DNA from 2 places in the Lysinibacillus sp. FSL K6-0102 genome. Region 2 is predicted to be linked to the other one. Evidence: predicted binding sites of a transcription regulator. Region 2 holds the regulator's gene; the other holds the start of a gene.

What was found. Region 2 encodes CtsR, which represses protease genes until heat stress. Its sites were predicted from a motif close to ATGGTCAATAAAGGTCAAACA; they were not measured.
Region 1: a site for CtsR is predicted at 1,954-1,974, ahead of clpP (ATP-dependent Clp endopeptidase proteolytic subunit ClpP). Genes of this name have one in related genera too.

What each region holds. Positions count from the first base shown of each region.
Region 1 is NZ_JBBOPH010000001.1:3,962,060-3,967,735, forward strand. It holds gene NYE73_RS20125 (amino acid ABC transporter permease) at 1-293, opposite strand, end outside; gene NYE73_RS20130 (basic amino acid ABC transporter substrate-binding protein) at 380-1,177, opposite strand; tRNA gene NYE73_RS20135 (tRNA-Arg) at 1,677-1,751, opposite strand; gene clpP (ATP-dependent Clp endopeptidase proteolytic subunit ClpP) at 2,061-2,651, shown strand; gene NYE73_RS20145 (HPr family phosphocarrier protein) at 2,706-2,963, opposite strand; gene whiA (DNA-binding protein WhiA) at 3,076-4,023, opposite strand; gene NYE73_RS20155 (gluconeogenesis factor YvcK family protein) at 4,089-5,084, opposite strand; gene rapZ (RNase adapter RapZ) at 5,089-5,676, opposite strand, start outside.
Region 2 is NZ_JBBOPH010000001.1:4,667,130-4,672,805, forward strand. It holds gene NYE73_RS23765 (protein arginine kinase) at 1-607, opposite strand, end outside; gene NYE73_RS23770 (UvrB/UvrC motif-containing protein) at 604-1,146, opposite strand; gene NYE73_RS23775 (CtsR family transcriptional regulator) at 1,160-1,630, opposite strand; gene NYE73_RS23780 (DUF4870 domain-containing protein) at 1,898-2,203, opposite strand; gene NYE73_RS23785 (class I SAM-dependent methyltransferase) at 2,329-3,012, shown strand; gene corA (magnesium/cobalt transporter CorA) at 3,046-4,008, shown strand; gene NYE73_RS23795 (hypothetical protein) at 4,053-4,262, opposite strand; partial or broken gene NYE73_RS24750 (protoglobin domain-containing protein) at 4,548-5,093, shown strand; gene NYE73_RS24755 (methyl-accepting chemotaxis protein) at 5,214-5,676, shown strand, end outside.

The sequences.
Region 1 (5,676 bases), 710 kb from region 2:
GTAATCCCTGATACCATATAACCTAAAGAATGACCAAAAATTGTTGGAATAACTGCTAAGTGAATTAACAAGATTTGTACAAGCATCGGTGTTCCACGGAATAAATCGATATATAGTTTAGATGGCCAATAAATCCATTTTTTACTCGATAATTTTCCAAGGCCTAAAAATAGTCCTAATAGAATACCGCCAAAATAACCACTAAGTGTCAAAATAAGTGTTACGCCAATACCTCGTATAAACATATCTCGGTAGTTCCAGACAATGTCCCAGCGTAAGTCAAAGATGTCCATCCGAAAACCCCATTCCCCTTTAAATTACAATTAATAAATGAGCTGTTAGCACAGTTACTATGTTAGTAGCATCATTTCATTCATTTTTATTGAAAATCAATGCCTGTAATTTCTTTTAATTTACCGTTTTCTTTAATCTTTTTAAGACCTTCGTTTAATTTATCTAGCAATTCTTTATTCCCTTTTTGAACCATGAAGCCATAGTATTCTTTTTCGAATGCATCATCTTCAATTACTTTTAGTTTTTGATCTGGGTGAGCTTTGATATATTCATAAACTACTGCATTATCTCCGATAGCTGCATCAACATTACCATTTAGCATCTCTTGGATAGCGATTGGCTGACTTTCAAAAGCCATAATATTTGTACTTGCTTCCCCTTGTAGCTTTTTCGCTGCCATATGACCAGTTGCATTGATTTGTACAGATACTTTTTTATCTTTTAATTCATCAAGAGATTTAATCTTTGAATCTTCTTTCACAACAATTAATAACTGAGACTCATAATACGGTTCTGTAAAATCAAATGATTCTTTACGCTCTTCCGTAATTGTGATTCCAGAAGCACCGATATCTGTTTCACCGTTCTTAATTGTTTGGAACACTGGCTCCCATCCAATATTATTCCACTCAACCTCAAAGTCCATCTCATCTGCGATAGCTTGTAGAATATCGACATCAATCCCTACAATTTTCCCTGAATCGTCAACAGATTCAAATGGTGCAAAAGTTGCCTCAGTACCTACTTTGTAAACTTTTTTGCCATCTCCACCATCTTCTGAAGATGAGCTACCTGAAGATGCATCATCTTTTGTACCACAACCTGCAAGTGCTAATGTTAAAGCTGCAATAATCATCAGTAACATCCAACCTGTTTTTTTCATTGTATTTCCCCCTAGTTCGATAATTTTCCGAATTACGTATTATTTTTCGCAATTCGGAAATGTTAGACTATTAGGTCAATTATATTAACATTATAGTATTTAGACAACAACTTTTCGCATAAAATTAAATATTTTTTCATATAAATTTATAATAAATTCATATAATTTGAAAAAACATGTATAAATAACAAGAAAATTAACCTAAAACTAATATATATACAATAAGAACCATGCCAAATTTCGATAAATTTAGGCAAAAAAAAAGAATCCCCTCAGATAGGATTCTTTTTTTTCGACTATTACTAGTCTCACGTACAGTATGTTCACTAAAAAATAATTTGGAGTTGTTGCTTTTTTGAAGGTTTGAAAGGAATAAATAGGGGAATAATGCCAACTAGGACAGTATTCCCTTTATTCTTCCTCTCGATCTCCAGTAAGCAGGCTGCTAAACTACTTATTAGGAGATGAGCTATAACAGTATATCAATTGATCAGTAAAATGGCGCCCTCGGAGGGAATCGAACCCCCAGTGCAAGAACCGGAATCTTACGTGTTATCCATTACACCACGAGGGCAAAAGACACAAAAAAAAAGTACTCACTCTAGGCTTACGAAAAGCATGATGTAGATAACCCTCATTTTTGAAGCATACCTGCAAAATAGTGTCCTGTACTTTAAACCTTATAACCTTAATCATTATACAAGCCTATCCTATATAATTCAACCATAGAATGCAAAAACAATTTATTTTTTTTAATTTCACTTTAGCAGGGTTAATATTTGACCTTCCCTGACTATAATGTGTATGATAAGGATACAGCTGAAATACAAAGGAAAATTTTCAGCAAAGGTATTCGAATTTAGCTTTTTAAGGAGGATTTAACATGAATTTAATTCCTACAGTTATTGAACAAACTAGTCGTGGTGAGCGTGCATATGACATTTATTCACGTCTACTTAAAGACCGTATTATCCTTTTAGGAAGTGCTATTGATGACAATGTTGCTAACTCCATTGTCGCTCAGCTTCTTTTCCTACAAGCAGAAGATCCAGATAAAGATATCTCTCTTTATATTAACTCACCTGGCGGATCCATTACGGCTGGTATGGCTATCTATGACACAATGCAAATCATTAAACCACAGGTACAAACAATTTGTATTGGTATGGCTGCATCAATGGGTGCTTTCCTACTTGCAGCTGGAGAACCCGGTAAACGTTTTGCCTTACCAAATGCTGAAGTCATGATTCACCAACCACTAGGTGGTGCACAAGGTCAAGCGACAGAAATTGAAATTGCTGCTAAACGTATTCTATTCTTACGTGAGAAATTAAATGGCATTTTATCTGAACGCACTGGTCAACCACTTGAAGTCATTGCAAGAGACACAGATCGTGATAACTTCATGACTGCTGAACGTGCAAAAGAATACGGTTTAATCGATCATATTATGCACCGTAGCGATAATAAATAAAAAATAGAAGGCATCACAGAATTGCTCTGTGATGCCTTTTGTATTTAATGAATGTTAATCTTCATTTTCAATAATTGTTGCCAATGCTGTAACCGCTTGCTCAGCATCGTTACCTTCACTGCTTAAAGTCACTTCGGTACCTTTAGCAACTGCTAAGCTCATAACACCCATAATGGATTTGGCATTTACTTTTTTCTCATCTTTTTCTAGAAAGATATCAGCACTAAAACGATTTGCTTCTTGCACAAATAGTGCTGCTTGTCTAGCTTGTAGTCCTAATTTTAATTTAACCTGGACTCTTCTCTCAATCATTCTCAAAACTCCCCTTCACTACCGTTCGTCTATTAGTTTTATCTTACCTTACTTACTGGCAAAAGAACAATAAGCGATTAGCATGACATTCATACCTGAAAAGTATGATAACTTAACCACCTATTTTTTCACCACGCCTTAATGCATCCGCAATCTCATCAATTTTTCTCAATCGATGGTTAACACCTGATTTACTAACCGTTCCACTAGATACCATTTCACCAAGCTCTTTTAATGTCACATCTTGGTATTCAACACGGAGACGTGCTATTTCACGAAGCTTCTCCGGTAGTTGATCAAGACCAATTGAATTTTCAATAAATCGAATATTCTCAACCTGCCGTAATGCTGCTCCAATGGTTTTATTTAAATTGGCAGTTTCACAGTTCACAATACGGTTGACACTATTACGCATATCTCGCAAAATCCGAACATCTTCAAATTTCATCATAGCCTGATGCGCTCCAACAATATTAAGGAAATCTGAAATTTTTTCTGCTTCTTTTAAGTAAGTTACAAAGCCTTTTTTACGTTCAATTGTTTTGGCATTGAGTTCAAATTCATTCATCAAATCCATTAATGCCTCACCATGTTCTTTATATAAAGAATAAACCTCTAAATGATAAGCCGATGTTTCTGGATTATTGACGGAACCTCCTGCTAAAAAGGCTCCTCTTAAATAAGCTCTTTTTTGGCCGCTCTTTTGAATGAGCTTTCTTGAGATAGTATGGTTAAATTGAAAGTCGTCTGAGATGATTTCTAAATCAATTAATAGCTCACGCGCTCCTTCTCTTACACGGCATATATACACATTATTTTTTTTCAATCGCATTTTCTTACGAACAAGTAATTCAACATTGTACGGATACAATTTTTTCATAATCGTATATAGTCTTCTGGCAATTGCAGCGTTTTCGGTTTGCACGTCTAAGCTTAGTTGTTTATTTGCAAAGGATAATGAACCATTCATACGAATTAGGGCAGAAACTTCTGCTTTCATACAATGATTGTCCGCTTCTATTTGTGTCAATTCTTTTTTTGTTTCAGAAGCAAAAGACATATCACGCCCCCCTTTCAATCATGATTTCTATGTATATGTTCATCTTACCATATACAATAAAGCCATTATGTTTCTATTATTGGTCCTCTTACTTTTTGATGGTAAATATCAGCATAATCTACCAGCCATTCTGCAACATTTGTAGCATTATGTCGAACCGTTCCATCAGGTCGAATTGTAGCAATGTCTCGTTTGATAACTTCTAAACCCATACTTTCAAGCTTTGCTACGTCAAATGTTACTGGTTCCGCTCTTTCTTCTTTATACAGTTCTTTTACAGGGTTAGGGAGTTCTTCATCATTTACTAAAATGGAATCGATAAAATCATGGCCAACATGCTTATGTATGGCTGTTACATGATCGCCTGCTGTATAAGAAATGGTTTCACCCTTTTGTGTCATTAAATTACAAACATATATTTTTCTTCCTTTAGCCTTAACAACTGCTTCACCTATTTCCTTAACAAGCAAATTCGGAATAATACTTGTATATAAGCTTCCTGGTCCTATTAAAATATAGTCTGCACGAAGTATTGCACGAATAGCTTCTGGCAACGGTTGCACATTTTCAGGTACTAAAAAAACGCGATTAATGCGTTTCGTCGCTGTCGGGATTTTTGATTCTCCCTCGATAATTGAACCGTCCTCAAGCACAGCATGTAAGGTGATTTTTTTATTAGCTGCTGGAATAACTCGACCATGAACTTTTAAAACCTTTCCCATCTCACTGATAGCATGATTGAAATCACCAGTAATATCAGTAAGGGCTGTAAGCATTAAATTCCCTAAGGAGTGACCTCGTAAGTCTTCAGATGCCGAAAAACGGTATTGAAACATTTGCTCTACAAGGGGCTCAATATCTGATAATGCTGCAATCACATTACGTACATCGCCAGGCGGTGGGATATCGTAATCATCACGTAAACGACCTGAAGATCCACCATCATCTGCTACTGTTACAATAGCAGTAATATCAAATGGGTGATGCTTCAGACCGCGAAGTAACGTGGAGAGCCCTGTGCCACCACCAATTACCACAAGCTTTGTTTGCTTTTTCCCCATTCACTCATTCCTTTCTACGATTAATATCACGATGCGTAATAACCGTATTTTCCTTGCCCGCAAAATATGCACCAAAAAATTCTGCTAATGTCACGGAGCGATGCTGGCCCCCAGTACAACCAAAAGCAATAACAAGCTGTGATTTACCTTCTTGTCGATAGAGAGGAATCATAAAGTCTAATAAATCCGTCAGTTTTTGTATAAGGATTTGCGTATCTTCCAACGCTAACACATAAGAAGATACCTCTGTTTGAAGACCCGTTTTTGGACGTAGCTCCTCCACATAGTATGGGTTTTTAAGAAAACGAACATCAAACACTAAGTCCGCATCAATCGGCATACCATGTTTAAAGCCAAAGGACATAATGTTAACGGTAAAAATAGTATCTGCCTCACTTGCAAATTCTTTTACGATTTTTTCACGTAATTGCTTTGGTTTCATGTTAGATGTGTTATAAACAAAATTGGCACGACCCTTTACTTCAGATAAAAGTACTCGTTCCTGTTTAATTCCATCTAGAGGTAAACCATTCACTGCTAATGGATGTGCACGTCTCGTTTCTTTATACCGTCTGACTAATGTGGCATCATC
Region 2 (5,676 bases):
CTAAGCGTGTCATGGCATTTATAATTTGATTCATTTGCCCAGTTAATGTAAGAGCGGGTAAATGCATCATGACGGATGCTCGTAGACCCGTACCAATATTCGTTGGACAGCTTGTTAAATAACCAAAAGTATCTCGAAAAGCATACGGTAATACTTTCTCTAGGATACGATCAATCTTATTTGCTTGTTCATAAGCACTTTGAAGTTGAAAACTTGCTGTCATACATTGAATGCGTAAATGATCCTCTTCATTCACCATAATGCTAACGGATTCGTCTTCAGAGAGTAGTATAGAGCCCACTTGCTCTTTTTTAGCCAGTTGCGGGCTAATCAAATGCTTTTCTACAAGAATTTGACGCTGTAAAGGGGTTAAATCCTTTATAGCAAAATAAGCATAATCATTTTGAAGCGTTGGGCTATCGCTGACAGCATGTGTAACGGCCTGTTCCACTTGCAGTGCCTCATTTTCTGAAAACGCTAATGGAAAACGATAGCCATCTAAATTTCGTGCAAGGCGGATCCGTGTACTAATGACGATATCTGAGTAATCATCTTTGATATGCATCCAAGTTGGTGTCGCACGCTCTAAAAATGATTCAATCATCATGTCACATCACCACCTTCAAATTGTAGATGCTTCTCTAGCTCTTTAACTTCATCACGTAGCTTCGCCGCTTCTTCAAACTGTTCCTCATCTACGGCGGATTTCATACGCTTGCGGATATCTTCTATTTGCTTTTTAATAACATACACATTACTGCGAGCACCAGGCATTTTTCCAATGTGTTGTGGACCTGCCTGAATACGATTAAAAAGCTTTGGCAAATGATCTCCAAATGTGTCATAACAGCTTGGGCACCCGAATTTTCCTTCTTTTAAAAACTGCTTATACGAAAATCCACATTGTGGGCATGTTTGCTGTTGTGGTTGTACCTGTTGTTTTTCCCCCACCTTTTGCCATGTAGGAGAGCCAAACCAGTTAGACAATAACTGTTGAATAGATACTGGCTCTTGTTTAAACTCTGCATGAAATGGATGGAATTGTGAGGCGCAGACGTCACAATAATGATGCTCTACTTTTTGCCCACTTTGAACTTGTGTTACTGTAACTGTCGCATTACGTTGTTTACAATGTTCGCATATCATTTCCATCACCTCACTATTTTTGTTGTTCATATTTTATTGTTGTCAGCATTGCTCGCAATATTTTTGATCGAATGACATCTCTTAATGGGAGATGCAAGTCGATCGTGGAGCGATCAATTGCTGCTAACATTAATTTCGCTTCTCGCTTGGAAATTACCTGCTCATCAATGAGTCGATAAACCAAATCTTCTGCCATTGTTTGTGATGCCCCACCTTCAATTTGCCTGAGAACATCGTCGATTAAATCAATCTGTGAATTCGCGCGGACACGTAAAATTCGAATGTATCCACCACCACCACGTTTGCTCTCAACAAGGTAACCCCGCTCGGCAGTAAATCTTGTATTAATAACATAATTTATTTGTGATGGTACACATTGAAATTTATCAGCGATTTCACTACGTTTAATTTCAATATGCCCTTCTCCACCTAATTCAAGTACTTGCTTTAAGTAACCCTCTATGATGTCTGATATATTACGCATTTTAGGAATACACCTCGCTTGCTTCACTGACTTTGACTATCTTTGACTTTCTTTGAGTATATTATACAAAACGCTTGAAAAAAATTGCAATGATTTCGCCCATAGAAAAGTGGAAAGTCTTGAAAAAGGCTTTTTAAGAGCCGAAAAGAGCCCTTTTTCGATCATTTGTTTACGGTTTAATAATTTCCTTATACACCTAATGTACCCTTATTCGTCATAGAAAAAACGCAAGCATATGCAACTAGCATATACTTGCGTCTATGAAAATTATACCCAGCGACCAACAATTGGATAACGCCAAGGTTCATCAGACAATGCTTTTACGATACCGATGATCGGTACCACAAATACCATAATGCCGAAAATGATTAAAAATGGTAAGCCAATAAGGACAAAGCTTAAACCAACAGAGATAGCGATTAAAACACCCATGACAATTTGGAATAGTAGTGCTTGAATAGAAATTGCCTTTACTTCCTCATCCGAACTAATTAAAAAGAAAATAATGGGCACTAACCATGGCGCAAAAAATGCACTTGCGTGTATGATTACTTTAGACCATTTAGTCTCCATATATATCAACCCTTTCTTTGAACTTTATTCTATGTTTTATGTACTACTATTTACGGAACTATACCCGCAATAGTTTCACATTAAGAAAGATTTTTTAAAATTTTTTTGAAAGGCTGTGAGGAGCGTTGGAATTTAACAACACATTAGCAAATGAATATGAAAAGGGTATTCGCCGTACATTGCCTAGTTATGATGCCATGCTACGTTTAATACAAACTTTTTATCATTCTAGGCTATCAGAAAATGCTAACATGCTAGTCGTGGGAGCAGGAAGTGGCAATGAAATTATACAGCTTGCAGAAGGAAGACCTCACTGGTCATTCACTGGCATTGATCCATCAGAATCCATGCTTACTATAGCTAAAGAGCGTTTACTCACTCTTCCTAATGATATGTCATTCCATCAGGCTACAATACTTGATGCTTCGCTGCCCTCTACTCAGTATGATGCGGCAAGTTGTGTTCTCGTCTTGCATTTTATTCATGATTATAAAGAAAAGCTCGAAACAATAACAGAAATAGCAAGACATTTGAAACCTGGAGCACCATTTGTCCTTGTTTCAAAATATGGTCAGCTAGGCTCTTTAGAAACAGAACTACAATTTGATTTATGGCGTTCTTATTGGCTACAGCATACTAGACTTTCTTTATCCGATGTAGCAGAGATGGAAAAATCCATTCGTTCCCTTTCTTTTATGAGTGAAGAAGAAATTTTAATACTTTTACAAAGTGCGGGTTTTACTAAACCTTCTAGATTTTTTGCCACTACTTTGTTCGGTGGTTGGGTATGCTTTAAAGAGGAGCGCTAACTATTTTGTAGTAAATAATTTGAGGTGAAAACCGTGATAAGCACCATTGGCATTACAAAGCAACAACAATTGTTAAAGGATTTTCCATTAGAAGAGATACATCAGCAAGAATTTGAATGGTATTGGGTTGATTTTAATTGTCCTACAGCCGAGGAGGAATCATTGTTGGATACATTTTTCCACTTTCACCCTCTCGCTATTGAAGATTGCTTAATGAGGTTGCAGCGTCCTAAGCTCGATTTTTATGATGATTTTCATTTCTTTGTCATTCATCGGGTAAACGAAGAGACGTTAGCTGCGGAGGAGGTTAATATTTTTGCCTCCAATAAATTCATCATAACCTTCCATAAAAATTCTGTCCCTGAGATAGAGAAGGTGCAAAAGATGCTGGAAAACCAACCGAAGAATTGGGAGCGAGGTACTGTATACCTAACGTATCAAACTATCGATAAAATTGTTGACAGTTATTTTCCACTCGTTTATAAAATTGAAGATCATCTAAATGCTTTAGAAGGTGAACTTACATACCAAAGTAATGTAAATGCCATGAAAATTGTCTTCGAGTTCCGTAGTGACTTGCTTGACTTAAGACGTACTATTTTACCAATGCGTGATCTCTTATATCGCATTCTCAATTCTTACCGTTTCTCACTAAAAAAATCGGAGAGAGCTTATTTTGGAGATATCTACGACCATCTACTTAAGCTAACAGAGATGGTTGAATCTAATCGAGAGCTTACAGCAGACATGCGGGATAGTTATATGGCTATGAGTTCTAGCCGCATGAATGGCATTATGATGACTTTAACAATTGTATCAACTATCTTTATACCACTTACCTTCATTGCTGGTGTGTATGGGATGAATTTCGATAACATGCCTGAGCTACATGGGCAATACAGCTATTTTATTGTACTTGGGATTATGATAATTATCGTTATCTTTATGTTGGCTGTCTTTAAACATAAAGGCTGGTTTAAACTGTTTAAACCATAAAAAGACTGCTCGTTTTAATGAAAACGAGCAGTTTTTTTAATCTATTAATACGGTCCTTTGTCATCAATCTTATTATCACCCTGCTGTGGAAATAAAAAGTAGGCTAATACCCCTGATCCCAAAGCTGCACATATGGTAATTAATAATTGCTCAACATCTGGTACCTCAGCATGGTAGTTTCGTAGCATATAAACAGAACCAATGGCAACAATCACCATGACAGGAATAACAAATTTAAAACGTTTTTTCTCCATACCACCCCTCCTTCCATTTTTTATTTTCGTACGATTTTTAGATTGCTAAACAGTTCGTATTTTACAGGTTTCCTATTTTAAATTCAAATTTACATCGCTTCACCATTTGGACTAACAATAAAGTAAAAAAATAAAGAAATATCCAATTTTTTAACCAAATATTCAGCAAATAATAGTAAAATAGATTTAATCCCATTTATTTATTAAATATACAAACCTAACAAATTTCAAAAGTGCTTATTTACTTACAATTTATTATGGATATTAAGAATGGAGCAAATAATAATGAGTTGGTTTTCAAAAAATAGTAGTTCTAGCTACGCAATTACATTAACACCTGAAAATTTTAAGAGCGGTGTACAGTTAGATGTATTGAACCACCCCAATCTTCAAAAACAATTACAACTTTTAAATTTAACACTTGAGGATTTAGCTATCATTAAGCAGCTACAGCCTTTAGCTAAAGACTTAATTCCTGAAATGGTGGAGAAATTTTATGCAGCCATTAGTTTGAGCCAAGATTTACTTGATATTATTAATAGAACATCACATATTGATCGTTTGAAAATCACGTTACATAAACATTTAAGTGACATTTTTGAAAGTCATATTAATGATGCCTACATTGCTGAGCGAAAAGCCATTGCTGAGGCTCACGTTCGAATTGGCTTGCAGTCAAAGTGGTATATTGCCTCATTCCAGTCACTCACTACTACTTTTGCAAACTTTGTGAACGAGGTGGATATTTCTAAAACAGATGCTATTCGTGCTATAAACGCTTTTTGTAAAATCATTAATTTTGAGCAACAACTCGTGATTGAGGCATATGAAAAAGAGGAAGAACGTATTCGCTCAGCAGCAGATGCAACAAAAAATTCCCTTGTAACGACGATCCAAAGTACTGCAGAAGAGCTTAATGCCATTAGTGAAGAAACAGCCGCATCATTATTAGTGATTTCCTCACAAACAGATGATATTGCTGTAGCAACCAAGCAAGGATTGAACTTCGTAGCAGATACACAAGATAAATCAAGACGAGGCCAACAGCAATTGAAAGAACAAAATGATTTAATCCAAGTTATTTTGCAAAGTGTCAATGGTCTTGAGGTAACGATGAACCAACTACGTACCTCTTCTCAAAAAATTTCTGAAATCGTTGGGCTAGTTACAGGCATTGCTGATCAAACCAATTTATTAGCATTAAATGCTTCTATTGAGGCTGCACGAGCTGGAGAACATGGGAAAGGTTTTGCAGTAGTGGCTGAGGAAGTTCGTAAACTTGCGGAGGAAACAAAAAATGCCGTCCAAAATGTTTCTCACCTTATTAAGGAAACAGAAAGTAATATTACGACTATGGCTAATTCAGTTACTAATGTTGATCAAAAAATTCAACATAGTGTCAATACACAAGAAA